DNA from 4 places in the Oceanicaulis sp. UBA6590 genome. Region 1 is predicted to be linked to each of the others. Evidence: predicted binding sites of a transcription regulator. Region 1 holds the regulator's gene; each other region holds the start of a gene.
The links. The regulator LexA, encoded in region 1, represses DNA repair genes until DNA is damaged. The targets are predictions, from matches to a motif close to ATGTTCCNCTTGTGTTCC.
Positions count from the first base shown of each region.

Region 2: recA (recombinase RecA) is a predicted target of LexA. The motif match lies at 2,015-2,032, and genes of this name have one in related genera.
Region 3: uvrA (excinuclease ABC subunit UvrA) is a predicted target of LexA. The motif match lies at 1,652-1,669, and genes of this name have one in related genera.
Region 4: ruvC (crossover junction endodeoxyribonuclease RuvC) is a predicted target of LexA. The motif match lies at 1,279-1,296, and genes of this name have one in related genera.

Region 1 covers NZ_DJIQ01000027.1:43,294-47,886, forward strand. Annotated here, with positions in the region: gene trpC (indole-3-glycerol phosphate synthase TrpC) at 1-587, shown strand, start outside; gene lexA (transcriptional repressor LexA) at 667-1,350, shown strand; gene B2Z70_RS06080 (2-hydroxychromene-2-carboxylate isomerase) at 1,405-2,079, shown strand; gene B2Z70_RS06085 (ComEC/Rec2 family competence protein) at 2,083-4,125, opposite strand; gene gltX (glutamate--tRNA ligase) at 4,289-4,593, shown strand, end outside.
Region 2 covers NZ_DJIQ01000062.1:39,929-44,521, reverse strand. Annotated here, with positions in the region: gene B2Z70_RS12440 (ATP-binding protein) at 1-1,970, shown strand, start outside; gene recA (recombinase RecA) at 2,103-3,185, shown strand; gene alaS (alanine--tRNA ligase) at 3,356-4,593, shown strand, end outside.
Region 3 covers NZ_DJIQ01000016.1:81,612-86,204, forward strand. Annotated here, with positions in the region: gene uvrA (excinuclease ABC subunit UvrA) at 1-1,480, opposite strand, end outside; gene ssb (single-stranded DNA-binding protein) at 1,702-2,217, shown strand; gene B2Z70_RS03390 (Kelch repeat-containing protein) at 2,294-3,334, opposite strand; gene B2Z70_RS03395 (superoxide dismutase family protein) at 3,334-3,909, opposite strand; partial or broken gene gyrA (DNA gyrase subunit A) at 4,237-4,593, shown strand, end outside.
Region 4 covers NZ_DJIQ01000038.1:15,827-20,419, forward strand. Annotated here, with positions in the region: gene B2Z70_RS08100 (cupin domain-containing protein) at 1-566, opposite strand, end outside; gene B2Z70_RS08105 (hypothetical protein) at 572-1,192, opposite strand; gene ruvC (crossover junction endodeoxyribonuclease RuvC) at 1,319-1,816, shown strand; gene ruvA (Holliday junction branch migration protein RuvA) at 1,813-2,463, shown strand; gene ruvB (Holliday junction branch migration DNA helicase RuvB) at 2,460-3,497, shown strand; gene ybgC (tol-pal system-associated acyl-CoA thioesterase) at 3,497-3,940, shown strand; gene B2Z70_RS08130 (MotA/TolQ/ExbB proton channel family protein) at 4,109-4,593, shown strand, end outside.

The sequences.
Region 1 (4,593 bases):
TCCGGGCGGACTTCAATCCGCCGGTACTCGCCAAGGCCTATGAGGACGGCGGCGCAAGCTGCCTGTCCGTGCTGACCGACGCGCCGAGCTTTCAGGGCCATGACGATTATCTCATCGCCGCCCGCGCGGCGGTCGACCTGCCCGTCCTGCGCAAGGACTTTCTCTATGATCGGTGGCAAGTGGCCGAATCACGGGCGCTGGGTGCGGACTGCATTCTGGTGATTCTCGCGAGCGTGGATGATTCCCTCGCCGCGGACCTGATCGAGGAAGCGTTCAAATGGGGCATGGATGCCCTCGTCGAGGTGCACGACGCGGACGAAATGAAGCGCGCCCTCGCCCTGCCGAGCCCGCTCGTGGGGGTGAACAACCGCAATCTTCGCACCTTTGAAACCAGCCTGGAAACCTTTGAAACCCTTGCTCCCATTGTGGGCGATGATCGCGTTCTGGTGGCCGAAAGCGGCATTTTCATCCGTGACGACGCGGTGCGTTTGCAGGAGGCTGGCGCCAAGGCTCTGCTGGTGGGCGAAAGCCTGATGCGGCAGGAGGATGTGACGTTGGCGACGCGCACCCTCATGGGGCGCGCCTGACGCTGGGCCTTCACTTGACGTTAAGATGGAACATGCATAGAACACTTCTAGAGTTTCTATTTTGTTCCAAGAGGCGATCATGCTGACCAAAAAGCAGCACGAGCTTTTGCTCTACATCAACAAGCGTCTGTCCGAAGACGGCGTATCGCCTTCCTTTGATGAAATGAAGGAGGCGCTGAACCTCGCCTCCAAATCCGGCGTTCACCGTCTGGTCTCGGCGCTCGAGGAACGCGGCTTCATCCGCCGCCTCGCTCATCGCGCCCGCGCGCTGGAAGTGCTCAAGCTGCCCCAGGGCGGGTCCGGCAATTCGCCCGCCCCCTTGAAGACCAACGTCGTCAGCGCGGACTTCGGATCCAGCGCCTCTGACGAGCGCAGCCATGGCGTGGAAGTGCCGGTTCTCGGCCGGATCGCTGCGGGCGTGCCCATCGAGGCGATCCAGCATGAAACCGATCGCCTGCCCGTTCCCGCCGAGATGATTTCGGGCGGCGAGCACTTCGCGCTGGAAGTGCACGGCGATTCCATGATCGAGGCCGGAATCCTGGATGGCGACCTTGTGATCATCAAGCGCGGCGACACCGCCAATACCGGCGACATCGTGGTCGCCCTCGTCCATGACGAGGAAGCCACATTGAAGAAGCTGCGCAAGAAGGGCGGCTCGATTGCGCTCGAAGCGGCGAACCCCGCCTATGAGACCCGTATCTTCGGCCCGAACGAGGTGAAGGTTCAGGGGCGTCTCGTGGGCCTCATCCGCCGCTATCACTAGGCGCGCTGATCGAGCGAGGATAGTCTGGCGCACCCTTTTGAGGACGCCAGACTCATGACCGACGCCGCACCGCTCAGCCTTGACCTCTACTGGTCCTTCCGAAGCCCCTACAGCTATATCGCCGCGCAACGACTTCTTGAGCTGCGGGAGCGGTACGCCTTCACGGTGGATGTCCGCATCGTTCGTCCGTTGGCCGTCAGGAGTCCGCACTTCTTTGAAGAGCGCGATCCGCGGTGGATCCATTATGTCCTCATCGACGTGGCGCGCGAGGCGGAGCGTCTGGGGCTGCCCATCTCTGCGCCCTCACCCGATCCCATTGTTCAGGATCTCGCGACCCTGAAGATCGCGGCCGATCAGCCGCGTATCGCCTATCTCAATCGTCTGGGCGTTCTCGCCGCTGAAGCCGGCGATGGGCTCGCCTATATCGCCGCCGCCAGCCGCCGGATCTGGGGCGGAACCAGCGCCGGGTTCAACACCCCCTGGACCGATGACGGCGCCCTGGATGACGCCGCCAGCACGGCCGGACTGGATGCGGACTGGCTCAATGCCGAATCCGATGCGCAGTCTGACCGCATCGACAGGCAGATCATCGAGAATGAAGCCAACCAGGACGCCGCCGGCCATTGGGGCGTGCCTTTGATGGTCTTTGAGGGCGAACCCTTCTTTGGCCAGGACCGGGTTGACGCCCTGCTCTGGCGCATGGAGCAACGCGGCCTGCAAGCGCTCTAGCGATCAGGTTTCAGAACCTCTCCCCCACAAGCGTTCCCGCCGCATCGCCTGAGCGCTGCGCATGCGCACGACCTGCCCGTCCTGAACCCAGAACTCCATTCCGCCCAATTCGGCGCGGGCGGCGTCATCCAGCACCAGCGCCCGGCATCTTCGCTTGCGCCACGCGGAGACCTCGCCGTCAAACACGATCAGATCCGCGTAGGCACAATCCGACTCCAGTGATTCCGCAGATCCTGTGACAGCCAGCAGCAATCCCTCGGCCGTTCGACCGGTACAGCCCAGAGTGTCACAGCGGAGCGCCGCGCGTTCGGGTGTGCTGCTGACGCCTGCGCGCTGCAGGAAGACGCGCGCATCAAAGCGACCGCGCCTTCGGTCCGAGACCGCGAACTCCTCGCCCCCGCCTTCAAAACGCGCCAGCACCACGCCGCCATCGGTGATCATCATCTGGGGCGGGGTCTGGACCATGAACAGGCCGATCGCGATCGCAATCAGCGCGCCTCCGGTCACCCGCATCCATCCGAGCCCGATCACCAGACACGCAAAGCCCAGCCCGTAGAGCGCCACCAGCGCCGGGTCCGCAGCGTTCGCCCCCACCACGGCGCCGTCCAGAGATGACGCCCAGTAGGCGATGTCGAGCACCCGCCTCAGCCCCTGATCCATGAGCCAGAGAAAGGGCCGCTCCAGTCCCAGAGGCGAGAAGACAAGCGCCGCGCCGCCAGCGGGCATGACCCAGAAGGTGAAAACCGGCATGGCCAGCAGATTGGCGATGAGCCCATAGGCGGCCATGCGCTGGAAATGGAAAACGGCGAACGCGCCTGTCGCCGCCCCGGCAATGAGGGAGGTGGCGCTGAGCCCGGCGAGCGCATCCTTCACCTTGCCGATAAGCGAAGTCGAGAAGCCGCCTTCGGGCCGCCAGCGCTTATAGGCGTCAAAGCTAGCGATCAGGGCCGCCACAGCCGAGAAGCTCATCTGGAAGCCCGGCTCGATAACGCTTTCTGGCGCGATGAGCAGGATCAGAATCGCCGCCAGCGCCAGTGAGCGCATGGAGAAGGCCTGACGGTCAAACAGGACGCCCATCAACACCACGAACGCCATGATGTAGGCGCGCTGCGTAGAGACCGCGGCGCCCGAGATGACCAGATAGAGGCTCGCCGCGATCAGCGCGCCAAGGGCGGCGGGTTTTCGCGGGTCATGGGCGCGCGCCCAAGGCTCCCACATAGCAAACCCCAGACGGATCAACCAATAGGCTCCGCCCGCGAACAGCGCCATGTGAAGGCCGGAGATCGCGAGAATATGGCCGAGCCCTGACAGGCGCAGCGCTTCGGCGTCCTCGCGGCTGACCCGGGCGCGCTCGCCAGTCAGCAATGCGGCGGCGACTGCACCGGTGCGCGGGTCTGTGCGGGACTGCAAGTGCTCGGACAAGCGCCACCGGAAACGCGCCAGGATCAGGCCAGGAGGCGCAGACGCCCCGATCACGGCGCGCTCCAGATCTGAAATCGCGTAGCCCGTCAAACCGATCTGATCGAACCAGGCCGCACGCGCCGGATCATAGCCGCCCGCCGCCACAGGTGCAGACGGCCGTGCGAGCCGGGCGCGCACCTGAATCGCGTCGCCAGGCTCGAAACCGTCCAGTCCGGCGCGGATGCGGACCCTGTAAGGCGGCGTATCGGCATGTCCCAGCGTATGAACCCGGATCACAAGACGCGCACGACCCTCCATTCGCTCAACCCGCTCGATCCAGCCTGTGATCTGAGCGCTGCGCTCGGACTGAAAGGCCTCAAGGTTCGGCGCCCCCAAGGCGTGGGCCCTCTCGCGCGCCAAAGCGAAACCGGCAGTCAGGCCCAACATCAGCACCATCGCATAAAGGGTGACTGCGTCCCGGCGCGCGCCCCATAGCGCCGCCGCCGACAGGCTCAGGCCCAGTCCGGCATGAACAGGCGCCAATCCAGGCTCGGAGGGCCAGGAGAAATAGGCGGCCGCTCCAATCGCCAGCGCGACCGGAGCCCACAGGATCAGACGATAGGGATCAGGTGAAGTGAGCGCCAATGGCCCGCCCAGTCCAGCCGCTACGGCTCGACGCAAGGCCGGGAATTCCCCCAGGAGTGGAAACTTTAGCGATTTCACACCTTCATCATGGCGTGAACATCAGGCGGAGGCTATGACGGAGACGGTTTGGCGTGCTAAAGAGCACCTCCCTTCGCACTGCAGCATGAATTCGCAATTGCAAGACACCATGAAAATCATCACGCGTTTCGCGCCCTCACCGACCGGCTATCTGCATATCGGCGGCGCGCGTACGGCGCTGTTCAACGCCCTGTTCGCCCAGGCGAATGGCGGCGAATTCAAGCTTCGTATCGAGGATACCGACCGCGCGCGTTCGACCGACGAGACCGTTCAGGCGATTCTAGACGGGCTGAGCTGGCTGGGTCTGAAATGGGATGGCGAGGCGGTCTCGCAATTCGCCCGCGCCGACCGTCACCGTGACGTCGTGGACGCCCTGATCGAAAAAGGCGC
Region 2 (4,593 bases), on a different contig from region 1:
TGCTCTGGCGCTTTTCCGAGCTGCGCGACGAGGGGCCGCTTGAGGCCGAGGATACCCCCGACTGGGCCGATCATGCGCCGGCCGGTCTGTTCAGCGCGGACGCTGAAGGCCGGATCCTCGCGGCGAACGCCACCTTGCGTCGCTGGCTCGGCGTCAGCGAGGAAGCCGTGCTGAAGCTGCAGGACATCACGTCGGGCGACACCGCCTCCGCCTTTGCCCAATCGCGCGGCGCCGACGGGGTGACGCGCCTGGATGCGCGGCTCAGGCATTTCGATGGCGAGGAAAGCCCTGTGGTCATCTGCGTCAGTTGGAATGACGACCGCCCCGCCAAGGCGCGCGCGGTGGTTTATGAGCTTTCCGCCACAGGTGCGCCTCCGGGCGTGGCGGTTCCCCACGCCGTGCAGGAAGCCTCTCCGGTCGGAACCTCGCTTGCGGGCGGGTCCTTTGATGAAATGTTCGCCACTGCGCCGTTCGGCGTGGCGCGACTGGATGACGCCGATCCCGCCGTGGCGGTGATCGAGGACGCCAATCCGGCGCTTCTCAAGCTCTCGGGCGGCGCGGCGGTGCCCGGCGCGACCTTTGAATCCCTGTTCGAAATCGGCGGGGATGGCCGGATCGACAATGTGCTCGCCTCCGCGCTCGCGGGCCGCGGCGAGCCCAGCGAAGTGCGCCTGAAGGCGGGCGAGGATGGCGAGCGCGCGGTGCAGGTCTTCCTGTCGCCGTCGCGTGAAGGCAAGCGGGTCGCCTATGTCGTCGATATCTCGTCCTGGAAGGCGCTCGAGCAACAGGTCGCCCAGGCCGGCAAGATGCAGGCGGTGGGCCAGCTCGCCAGCGGCGTGGCGCATGATTTCAACAACATGCTCACCGCGATCCGCCTGAATGTCGGCGAGCTCCTGAACCGGCACCCGGTGGGCGATCCGTCCTATCAGGACTTGCAGCAGATCAACTCCACCGTCACCCGTCAGGCAGGGCTGGTGCGCAAGCTTCTGGCGTTCTCGCGCAAGCAGACCTTCCGCAACACCGTGTTCGATATTTCAGATGTGTTGTCGGACTGCTCGATCATGCTGGGCCAGATCCTGGAAGAGACCGTGCGGCTCGATATCAAGCATGGTCGCGACCTGCCGCTGGTGCGCGCGGATCGCAACCAGATCGATAATGTGCTCGTCAATCTCGCCACCAATGCCCGCGACGCCATGAAGTCCCAGGGCGGCGGCGTGCTGACCATCACCACCGCAGCGGTCTCCGCCGAGGATGTGGCCCGCGCCGGGGCGCCGAACCCCAAGGATGGCGACTGGGCCGCGATCCATGTGTCCGATACCGGCGCCGGCATGGATGAGGCGACACTGAAGAAGATCTTCGAACCGTTCTTCACCACCAAGGAAGCCGGGCAGGGCACAGGGCTGGGGCTGGCGACCGTCTATGGGGTGGTCAAGCAATCAGGCGGCTTCCTGTTCGTGGACTCCGAGGTTGGCAAGGGGACGACCTTCCACATCTATCTGCCCGGCCATGTGCCGAGCGAGGAAGAGCAGACCGAGCTGGCGCGCGAGGAAGCGGCCAAGACCGCCGAACCCGTGCCGTCCGATCTCGCCGGCAAGGGGCGCATCCTGTTCGTGGAGGACGAGGACGCCGTGCGCGCCATCGCCGCCAAGACGCTGGTGCGGCGGGGCTATGAGGTCGTCGAGGCCTGTGATGGCGAGGAAGCGCTGGAAATCCTCAAGGAAGAGCCCGAGAGCTTTGATCTTCTGATTTCCGACGTGGTGATGCCGGGGCTGGATGGTCCGGGCCTTCTGAAGGAGGCGCGGCATCTCCTGGGCAATGCGCGAATCGTCTTCATTTCCGGCTACGCCAAGGAAGAGTTTTCCGACACGCTGTCGGACGATCTCGAGATTTCCTTCCTGCCCAAGCCGTTCGACATCCAGCAGCTCGCCGAGCGCGTGAAGGAAGAGCTCGCGGCGCGCCAGCGGGCCTAAGACGCTGATTGTGCTGGGCGGAAGCGGGTGTTCCACCGCGGAATATGTTCCTGTTGCGTTCCCGGAACAAAATAAGTACGGTTGGCTTCATTGCCCGACTCGGTCGGGCGTGAAATAAGGAGGGCCGACCTGATGGCACAGTCAAATCTGCGCGTGGTGAAAGACGGCGACATGGATAAACAAAAAGCGCTTGAAGCGGCCCTGACTCAAATCGATCGCGCCTTCGGCAAGGGCTCGGTGATGAAGCTGGGCGCCAAGCCGGACCAGGATATTCAGGCGATTTCCACCGGCTCCCTGGGCCTGGATATCGCGCTGGGCGTGGGCGGTCTGCCCAAGGGCCGGATCGTGGAGATCTACGGCCCGGAAAGCTCGGGCAAGACCACGCTCGCTTTGCACACCGTGGCGGAATGCCAGAAAAGCGGCGGCACGGCGGCCTTCGTGGACGCCGAGCATGCGCTGGACCCGGTCTATGCCCGCAAGCTGGGCGTGGATGTGAGCGAGCTTCTGGTCTCCCAGCCGGACGCCGGCGAACAGGCGCTCGAGATCGCCGACACGCTGGTGCGCTCCGGCGCCATTGACGTGCTGGTGATCGACTCCGTGGCGGCGCTGACCCCGCGGGCGGAGCTGGAAGGCGATATGGGCGATTCTCTGCCCGGTCTTCAGGCCCGCCTGATGAGCCAGGCGCTGCGCAAGCTGACCGCTTCGATCTCCAAGTCCAAATGCCTGGTGATCTTCATCAACCAGATCCGCATGAAGATCGGCGTGATGTTCGGTTCGCCCGAAACCACGACCGGCGGTAATGCGCTGAAATTCTACTCCTCTGTTCGTCTCGACATTCGCCGTATCGGCGCGATCAAGAACCGCGACGAGGTGATCGGCAACCAGACCCGCGTCAAGGTCGTGAAGAACAAGGTCGCGCCGCCCTTCCGCGAGGTCGAGTTCGACATTCTCTATGGCGAAGGCATCTCCAAGACCGGCGAACTGCTCGATCTCGGGGTGAAGGGCAATATCATCGAGAAATCCGGCTCCTGGTATTCCCACGACTCCGAGCGCATCGGTCAGGGTCGGGAGAATGCGCGCCAGTTCCTGCTCGACAATCCCGAGATCGCCGACCGGATCGAGGCGCAAGTGCGCAAGAATGCCGGCCTGATCGCTGACGAATTGCTGGTCGGTCCGGGCGAGGATGATGATCTGGACGACGAAGCCACCGGCTAGGGCTGCGTTGAAACTGCCGCATCACCCCTGATTTCGGTGATGAATATACAACGGGCGCTTGGCTTGACCGGGCGCCCGTTCGTATATGGGGGAGAACCGACACCCAAAGGCCGCCGCACCAGCAGGCGGCCATCCTCTCAAACGCCGCGCGCCAGCGCCCGGAGTGCCCCATGACCGCCTTGCGCGATATCCGAAGCCAGTTTCTCGATTTCTTCGCCAAAGAAGGCCATGAGATCGTCCAGTCGGCGCCGCTGGTGCCCCAGGATGATCCCACCCTGTTGTTCGTGAACGCCGGCATGGTGCCGTTCAAGAACGTGTTCACAGGCGCCGAGCGTCGCGACTATGTGCGCGCCACGAGCTCGCAGAAATGCGTGCGCGCGGGCGGCAAGCACAACGATCTCGATAATGTGGGCTATACCGCCCGCCACCACACCTTCTTTGAAATGCTGGGGAATTTTTCCTTCGGCGACTATTTCAAGGACAACGCCATCGAGTTCGCCTGGAAGATGGTGACCCAGGAGTTCGGCCTGCCCAAGGACAAGCTGCTGGTCACGGTCTATTCCGAGGATGATGAGGCGGCGGCGCTGTGGCGCAAGATTGCGGGCCTGTCTGACGACAGGATCATCCGCATTTCCACCTCGGACAATTTTTGGTCCATGGGCGATACCGGCCCGTGCGGTCCGTGCTCGGAAATCTTCTTTGATCACGGCCCGGACATCTGGGGCGGCCCTCCCGGCACGCCGGAAGAGGATGGCGACCGGTTCATCGAGATCTGGAACCTCGTCTTCATGCAGTTCGAGCAGCAGGCGGGCGGCGAACGCATCAACCTGCCCAAGCCCTCCATCGATACGGGCATGGGGCTCGAGCGCATCGCGGCCGTACTGCAGGGCGTTCACAACAATTATGACGTCGATCTGTTCGAGACCCTGATCAACGCCTCTGAAGAGGCCCTGAAGGTGAAGGCCGAGGGGGATGCGCTGGCGAGCCACCGGGTCATTGCGGACCATCTGCGCTCAACCTCCTTCCTGATCGCCGACGGCGTCACGCCGTCCAATGAAGGCCGGGGCTATGTGCTGCGCCGGATCATGCGCCGCGCCATGCGCCATGCGCACCTTCTGGGCGCCAATGAGCCGGTGCTGTTCGGTCTGGCGAAGACCCTGTCTGACGAGATGGGCGAGGCTTTCCCCGAACTGCCCCGCGCCCTGCCGGTGATCGAGGAGACCCTGCGCGGCGAGGAGGAACGCTTCCAGCGCACGCTGGGTCGCGGTCTGACCCTGCTCGATGAAGCGACCGCCAATCTGAAGGAAGGCGATGCGCTGCCGGGCGAGACCGCGTTCAAGCTTTACGACACCTATGGCTTCCCGCTCGATCTGACCGAAGACGCGCTGCGCACGCGCGGACTGAGCGT
Region 3 (4,593 bases), on a different contig from region 1:
CCGAGGCGCGGCTGAGCGTGAGATAATCAAGCCCCACATCGACGAGGAATTTCAGGCGGTCGCGGATTTCTTTCAGGATGCGGCGCGCAATCTCCTGATCCTTGGGCGACAGCGTCTCCTCGATGGAGGAGAACCAGTCGCGCGCATCCTTGATCGATTTCTCGCCCGCTTCGGAAATGTCGTGCTTGGCGATCTTCACCGCCAGCGCTTCGGGCTTCAGGCGCTTGCCGTCGCAGACATCACAAGGCTGGCTCGATTGAAAGCGCGCCAGATCCTCGCGCACCCAGCTTGAATCCGTCTCCCGCCAGCGGCGCTGCAGATTGGGCATCACCCCTTCAAACGCCTTGGACGTGGTGAACTGGCGCAGCCCGTCCTCATAGGTGAACTTGATCTTGTCCCTGGTCCCGTAAAGCACGGTCTTCTGGAAGGCTTTGTCGAGATCACGCCAGGGCGTGTACATGCTGGCGCCGTAATGGTCCGCGATCGCCTGCAGGGTCTGCTGGTAGAGCTTGGAGGTGGCGCGGCTCCAGGGCGCAATGGCGCCGTCATAGAGCGACTTGTCCCGGTCGGGGACCACCAGATCCTCGTCAAACTCAAGACTCTGGCCGAGGCCGTCACAGGCGGGGCAGGCGCCGAACGGATTGTTGAACGAGAACAGGCGCGGCTCGATCTCCTCGATCGTGAAGCCGCTGACCGGACAGGCGAATTTCTCGGAGAACACGATCCGCTCGCCGGTCTTGTGTTCGCCATGGTCAGAGGCGAACTCGGCCATGGCGATGCCGTCGGCGAGCCGCAGCGCGGTCTCGAGACTGTCGGCGAGGCGCTGTTCGAGCCCCTCCTTGGTGACCACCCGGTCCACCACCACGTCGATATCGTGCTTGAACTTCTTGTCGAGCTCGGGCGCCTCTTCAAGGGCGTAGAACTCGCCATCCACCTTCACGCGCTGGAAGCCCTGCTTCAGCAGCTCGGCGAACTCCTTGCGGTATTCGCCCTTCCGGCCGCGCACGATGGGGGCCAGCAGGTAAAGCCGGGCGCCGTCGCCCAGAGCCGTGATGCGGTCCACCATCTGGGACACGGTCTGGGCCGAGATCGGCTCGCCGGTGGCGGGGGAATAGGGCACGCCCACCCGCGCCCAAAGAAGGCGCATATAGTCATAGATCTCGGTGACCGTGCCCACGGTCGAGCGCGGGTTCTTCGAGGTGGTCTTCTGCTCGATGGAGATGGCGGGGGACAGCCCTTCGATGGAATCCACATCGGGCTTGCTCATCAGCTCCAGGAACTGGCGCGCATAGGCGGACAGGCTCTCCACATAGCGGCGCTGGCCCTCGGCGTAGATGGTGTCAAAGGCGAGCGAGGACTTGCCCGATCCCGACAGGCCCGTGAACACGATCAGCTCGTCGCGCGGCAGATCCACCGACACGCCCTTGAGATTGTGCTCGCGCGCGCCGCGAACGGAAATGGTTTTGAGCTTGTCAGACATGGATGACGCAAAATCCTTCACTGGCGGACTGCCGGGCCGGCGTATCGGGCGTTACTTAGGACTCTCCCGGCCCGCTATCCACCGTTCAGGCGCCGACAGCGGCGCCCGGTGATGGACTCGGAGCCCCGGATGGGCTTCGTTAACTTCCGACTCGCGCTTCAATTGACGCGCGGAACGGAATGTGAACAAATACGACGCGAAAGACAAGCGGGAGACGCGGCATGGCGGGCAGTGTGAACAAGGTGATCCTGGTGGGCAATCTGGGTGCGGACCCGGAAGTGCGCCGGCTGAACAATGGCGATCCGGTCGTCAATCTGCGCATCGCCACCTCGGAGAACTGGCGCGACAAGGCCACGGGCGAGCGCCGCGAGAAGACCGAATGGCACAATGTCGTCATCTTCAACGACAACCTCGCCAAGGTCGCCGAGAACTATCTCAAGAAGGGCTCCAAGGTTTATATCGAGGGCCAGCTTCAGACCCGCAAATGGCAGGATCGCGACGGCAATGACAAATACACCACCGAAGTGGTGCTGCAGCGCTATCGCGGCGAGCTGACCATGCTGGACGGTCGCGGCGACGGCGGCGGCGACCGCATGGGCGGCGGCTACAACAACAACCAGATGGATGACCGGTCCGGCGGCGGTTATGGCGGCGGTCAGGGCGGCGGCGGACAGCGCCAGAACGCCCCGCGTGAGGACTTCACCTCGGACACGCTGGATGACGACATCCCGTTCTAGGATTTGTCCCATCGATGAAACCGAAAAGCCCGGCGCGTCGCGCCGGGCTTTTTGCATGGCTCGCTCAAGGCTCGTCTCAGGGGGTGAACCAGTCGAGCTTGGCGGTGGTCTCGACGCCGCTGGGCTGGGCGGCGCCGGCGATCGTGGCGATCGCATTGCGCACGGCCACAGCGCCCAGGCCGTGACGGGGCGTCGGCATGCGGCCCATGCCGGTCCAGCTGTCTGACTGGGGATCATAGCGCCAGACCTGGGCGTAGACGCCGCCGCCGGAGTTGTCGAACCACTCTCCGCCGAACACATAGAGCGCGCCTTCCACGCTGGCGCAGGCCAACCCGCCGGCCCCGCGCGGACCCGCCTCGGGTTCGGGCAGGGGCGCACGGATTTCCCAGCTGTCGCTTGCGGGGTCGTAGGCCTCGTGAACCGGCGTATTTCCGCCCGACACGGTGCGCCCGCCCACCACGTGCAGGCGGCCGTTCAGTTCAGCGCCCGCCGCGGAATTGCGCGCCGTGGGCGCCGGGGCGGCCGTGGTCCAGATCTGGGCGGCGGGGTCGAGCACGATATGGGCGTTGGTGTCCGCGTGGTCAGACCAGGCCTTGTTGGAGAGGCCGGCCGGACGCCGTCCGGTGACCACATGCAGTCTGCCGTTCATCGCAACGGCGACCGTTTCAGCATAGGGCTGGGGCATGGCCGGGCCATTGCGCCAGCGATTGCGCTGAGGGTCGAAGACGCGCACGCCCTCGCTCATAGCCCACAGGCCGCCGGTCTGGGCGGTGAAGCCGCCCACGGCGTAGACCAGTCCTTCCAGGCCGACGAGATTGGGGTGATGCAGCGGAACAGGCAGGCGCGGACGTTCGCGCCAGCTTGTCGCATCCGGCGCCAGCGAGAAGACGCGATCGGATACCCCGATGCGTCCCCGGCCGGCATCCGGGCTCAGCCCGCCCGCCACATAGATCACCTCGTCCAGCACGGCGGGATAGATTTCCTGAACGCGCATGGGCAGGTCCGGGCCGGCATTCCATTGCGGCTCGGGCGCGGCTTGCGCCCCTGCGTGTCCGCCAAGGTTCAGCGCCAGTCCGGCGGCGCCGATCCCTGCAAGCGTTTCCCGCCGCGACAGCATTAGCGGGACGCCTCGATGACGCCGCACACATGGCGGGCGCCGGCGCCGCCAATGGGCTGGCTGGAATGGTCGTCCTGATTGTCGTGAATGACGAGCGCCGAGCCGTTGTCGTCAAGGAGCGCGGGCGCGTCGTACTCGCCATGCAGGCTCACCCGGTCGGTGAAGACCTGGGCGCGCAGGGCGCCGTCCTCATGCACGTAGATGTTGGGCAGGTCCGCATTGTCCGGGCCCTCAGCGTTCAGAAGACCATGCTCATGGCCCGACGGATTGATATGGCCGCCGGAGCTGGTGAAATCCTCGTTCGAGCAATCGCCGATCATGTGCAGGTGCACGCCGTGCCAGCCATGGGCGGACTGAACCGGGGTGTCGAGTTCGATGGTGATCAGCACGCCGGTTGGTCCCTGCTGGAAACGCGCATGCCCGATCTCGTTGCGCGCGCGATCGATCAGCGTGGCGTGCGCTTCGTCGGGGGCGTGTGCGTTCTCCTGATGGTGATCGGCGGCGAGGGCCGGGACGCTGAAGGCGGATGCGCCCAGAGCTGCGGTGCAGGCCAGGGTGCGAAATGGGCGTTTCATGAGGCGTCTCCTTTTTGGCTACACGCATAACCTAATGGACATCTTGCGGGATGCGAGCCCGGACATTGAAATCCGTCGCGTTTTTGCGGCCAATCCGGTCCTGAACCTGAAACCGCCATGAAACCGTGGACACAGCCGTCACCCGCGTTTGCCGCCCGTTCCCAGCCTTGCTAGACATGTCCTCTAACCGTGCGCAGGTGATTCACGGCGGTGTCCGCCGGCCTGCGCCCGACCGACGTCTCTTTTCGCGCGCCGCATCCTTGAGGGTGAGGGGCGCGCGCCAGCCAGGACGAAACGACTTTGAGCGATTTGCCCCCTGAAACGCCCATGGATGAAGACCTTCCCGCCGCGCCGAGCGGCCCGATGGTGGCCATCGAAGACGAGATGAAGCGCAGCTATCTCGATTACGCGATGAGCGTGATCGTGAGCCGCGCCATTCCCGATGCGCGCGACGGCCTGAAGCCGGTGCACCGCCGCATCCTGTGGGCCATGCATGAGGGCGGCTACAGCAAGGACAAGGCGTACAAGAAGTCCGCCAACGTGGTCGGCGACGTGATGGGCCGCTATCACCCGCACGGCGACAGCGCGATCTATGACGCCCTGGCGCGGATGGCGCAGCCCTTCTCCATGGGCCTGCCCCTGATGGACGGCCAGGGCAATTTCGGCTCCATGGACGGCGATCCG
Region 4 (4,593 bases), on a different contig from region 1:
TCGGTCTGGGCGAAGCGGCCCGGCGTGAAGCGTTCGCCGCGATAGGGTACGCCCACAGGAGCGTCATAGAGCCGCCAGCGCTTGGATCCCTCGACCTGCAGCACCAGCACATCGTGATTGTCGTAATGGGTCTGAAAGCCCTGCGCGTTCGGCGGAGTGAGATAGATATTGGTCTGGACCGGGCAGGAGAACTCCGCTTCCAGCTGACGGCAGAGATCGGCCAGGGGGCGGTGTCGCGCCTGCAGCTGGGGCAGGATCAAGGTCGCGCCCTGCTGATAGAGCCTCGCGACCTCGCCGCGATCCACCAGACCGTCCTCTCGCAGCCAGGCGCGATCGGGCAGGCGCGGCTCGGCCCGCGCCATGGACAGATCGCCCTCACGCAACAGGTCCTCGGCGAGGATGCGGTCAATCGCATCAAGACTGATCAGAGAGGCGAAGCGGTTCCGGTCAGTCCCCGGCGCATGCAGATGGGTCTGCTCAAAGACGGTTTCGAAAAATGCGGTCGTCTCATGCGGCGCGATGAGGTCGACAAGCGCGCCGGACATTGAAGCAGGTTCGGAGCTCATGTTGTCTAGCAGCGGCGTCCCTGACCTGACGGATCAGCATAAGGACCGGAGTCCGCATCGGTGCATTGCCGTCCGCCGCCCTGATAGCCGCCTCGCCCCTGGCCGGGCGGGTCCGCATACGGCCCCTGATCATTGTCTGTATAGCCGCCCTGGTAGCCGCCGCGGCCCTGACCCGGCGGATCGGCGTAAGGGCCCTGATCGTTATCGGTGACGCCGTTCTGGTATCCGCTTCCGCGGCCCTGTCCGGGCGGGTCCGCATAAGGACCCTGGTCATTATCCGTGTAGCTGTTCTGATAGCCGCTCCCGCGACCCTGGCCGGGCGGGTCTGCGTAAGGCCCTTGGTCGTTATCGGTATAGCCAGACTGACCCTGGCAGCTCCGGCCCTGATTGGCGGGATCGGCATAAGGGCCCTGATCCGCATCGGTGCAGTTTCGCCCGCCGCCATACGCGCCCCCGCGACCATAACCGATGGCGTCCGCATAGGGTCCCTGATCCTGATCGGTCAGGCCGGTATAGCCTGCGCCGGTCGTCGTGCAGCCTGTCAGTCCAGCTGCCCCGATCGCCGTGGCGCCGCCGGCGACCTGGGTCAGGAAGGACCGCCGTGAGAGCGTGCGTTTCTTGCTCATGTCCGTCTCCCCCAAAGACAATGACCTTACACCGATTATGGATTGAGAGAAGCTGAATGCGGTCTGAACGGGTGGGCGTGCAGAGTTTGGTCGCGTTTTGTTCCGAGTGCTTTATGCTGTCGCGTGATGAGCAGCGCGATTCGCATATTGGGCATCGACCCGGGCCTGAACGCCACGGGTTGGGGGGTGATCGACCAGACCGGTTCGCGCCTGTCACTGGTCAGTTATGGCGTCATCAAGGCGCCCTCAAAAGCGCCCATGGCCGAGCGTCTGACGGTCATTTACAACGCCATTGAAGAGCTTGTGATCGCGCATCAGCCCCATGAAGCGGCGGTGGAAGACCAGTTCGTCCACGCCAGCGCCGTTAGCGCGCTCAAGCTCGGTCAGGCCCGCGCTGCGGCCATGCTGGCGCCGGCGCGCGCGGGGCTGGTGGTGGGCGAATACGCCCCCAAGCTCGTGAAAAAGGCGGTCGTGGGCACCGGCTCGGCGGAGAAGGCGCAGGTGGCGGCGATGATCGCTATCCTGCTGCCCGGATCAAAAGCGGATGCGGACGCCGCGGACGCGCTGGCTGTCGCGGTCTGTCATGCGCATCACAGGAATAGCGTGAAAGGAATGGCGTCGTGATCGGAAAGCTCAAGGGCGTCGTCGATTGTGTTGGCGAGGAAGAGGCCGTCATCGACGTCAATGGCGTCGGCTATCTGGTGAGCGCGGGGTCGCGCACGCTGGGGCGGCTCGAACCGGGAAAGCCGGTTGCGCTGCATATCGAGACCCATGTGCGCGAGGACCAGTTCAAGCTCTTTGGATTCCTGAGTGATTCCGAGCGCGCCTGGTTCGTCCGCCTGCAATCGGTTCAGGGCGTCGGCGCGAAACATGCGCTCGCCATGCTCGACGCCATTGAAGTCGGCGAGATCGAAAGCTCCGCCATTCTGGGCGATCCTCTGCCGTTTGAACGCGCCAAGGGCGTGGGCAAGAAGCTCGCTCAACGCATCGCCACCGAATTGAAGGACAAGGCCCCGCCGCTCGGGCGCTCGCTGGGCGCGGGCGTTGCGGGGCTGGCGGCGGCTCTGGCCCCGGCGGGCGCCGAGACGCCTTCCGCCGCCCCGGCGCCGAAAGACAATGTCATGCGCGAATCCGCCGTCTCGGCGCTGGTCAATCTGGGCTACAGCGAGAGCGATGCGCGCAAGGCCGCCGCCGAAGCCTTGCGTCAGCTCGGTGAGGATGCGACCGAAGGGCTTGTGATCAAATCAGCCCTCAAGGAGCTGGCGCGGTGAGCGACGCCGAAGACCGCATCATTTCTGCTGAAGCCAATCCCGGCGATGGCCGGGACAAGGCCTTGCGCCCGCTCTCCTTTGAAGAGTTTGTCGGCCAGCCGGCCGCCATCGCCAATCTCAAGGTGTTCACCCAGGCCGCCGCGCGACGCGGCGAGGCGCTCGATCACGTCCTGCTGTCCGGCCCGCCCGGCCTTGGCAAGACCACACTCGCCCAGATCGTGGCCAAGGAATTGGGCGTGAACTTCCGCGCCACCTCCGGCCCGGTCATCGCCAAGGCCGGCGATCTTGCGGCGATCCTGACCAATCTTGAAGAACGCGACGTCCTGTTCATTGACGAGATCCACCGGCTGCTGCCAGCGGTCGAGGAGATTCTCTATCCCGCCATGGAGGATTTCTGCCTTGATCTCGTGATCGGCGAAGGGCCGAGCGCGCGCACCGTGCGCATCGACCTGCCGCCCTTTACCCTGGTGGGCGCGACGACGCGGGCGGGCCTTTTGGCGACGCCGCTGCGGGATCGCTTTGGCGTGCCGGTAAGGCTTGAGTTTTACTCCACCGAAGAATTGTCAGGCATTGTCGCCCGCGCCGCCAACAAGCTGGGCGCGCCCATGAGCGAGGATGGCGCGACCGAGATCGCCAAGCGCGCCCGCGGCACGCCGCGCGTCGCCGGGCGTTTGCTTCGCCGGGTGCGCGACTTCGCCGAGGAAGACGGCGTGCCGGTGATTGACGCCAAGGCCGCCGATGCGGCGCTGAGACGGCTTGAGGTGGATGCGGTGGGGCTCGATAGCCTCGACCGACGCTATCTTCGGGTTCTGATCGAGGGTTTTGGCGGCGGGCCGGCGGGCGTCGAGACGCTGGCGGCGGCCTGCGCCGAAGCGCGCGATGCGCTTGAGGATGTGGTCGAGCCCTTCCTGATCCAGCAGGGCTTCATCATGCGCACGCCGCGCGGGCGTGTGGCCGCCAAGCGGGCCTATGAGCATCTGGGCTTCACCATGCCGCGCCATTTCAGTGACGATCTGTTCGGGGAGGGCGCGTAATGGCCGAACCCCATGCCGGCGTCTGGCTCGATGACAAGACGCACCAGCTCTCTGTCCGGGTCTATTACGAGGACACCGATTTCACGGGCGTCGTCTATTACGCCAATTATCTCAAATTCCTCGAGCGCGGCCGCACTGATGCGCTGCGCTGTGCGGGCGTGTCCCACGCCGAGATTCTGAAACTGGATCCGCCGCTGGGCTTCGCCGTGCGCAAGATCAATCTCGACTATCTCAAGCCCGCGCGCATCGATGACGCCCTGACCATCGAGACGCGCTTCGTCGCCGCCAAAGGGGCGAGGCTGGTCATCCGCCAGCGGGTCATCTGCGCCGCCGAAGTGCTGGTGACCGCTGATGTGGAAGCGGCCTGCATCGACCTTGAAGGACGGCCCCGGCGCTTGCCCAAGACCATGCTCGATCAGGTGCAACGCTACGTAACCGACTAGAATTCTCCCTCAATTCGCCCCAATCGCGGTGTTTTCTCATATCGATGCGCCTGTCTGGCCGAGTTCGGCTTGGCGTGGCGCGTGCGTGCGGTTACACCTGCTGCCCGAGGGCGTTTCATAATGACGCATCCGCCGGGCGCGGGTGCGTGAGGGTCTAGCGGAGTTTCCATGGAAAGCGTTGCAGTTGAGCTGACGGGTCCGGCCACTGAACTGACCATCATGCATTTGTTCATGCGCGCCGACATTGTCGTGAAGGCGGTGATGGCGATCCTGGCGTTGATGTCCATCTGGTCCTGGGCCATCGCCATCGAGAAATGGATGCAGCTGAACAAGGCCCATGCGGGCGCCTCGCGCTTCGAGAACGATTTCTGGTCCGGCGGCTCGCTTGATCAGCTGGTGACCAAATACGCCAAACCCGCCAAGGAGCCCTTCGGCCGCGTGCTCGCCGCCGCGATGCGCGACTGGGACGGCTATGCCGTCGCCAAGAGCGGCGGCGCCGAAGCCAATCGCGAGCTGAACAAGATGGAAGCCGGCCTTGGCGTTCTGTCCATCATTGGTTCGTCTGCCCCCTTCATCGGTCTGTTCGGCACGGTCTGGGGCATCATGAACGCCTTCCGCTCCATCGCCGCCTCAGAGAACACCTCCCTGGCCGT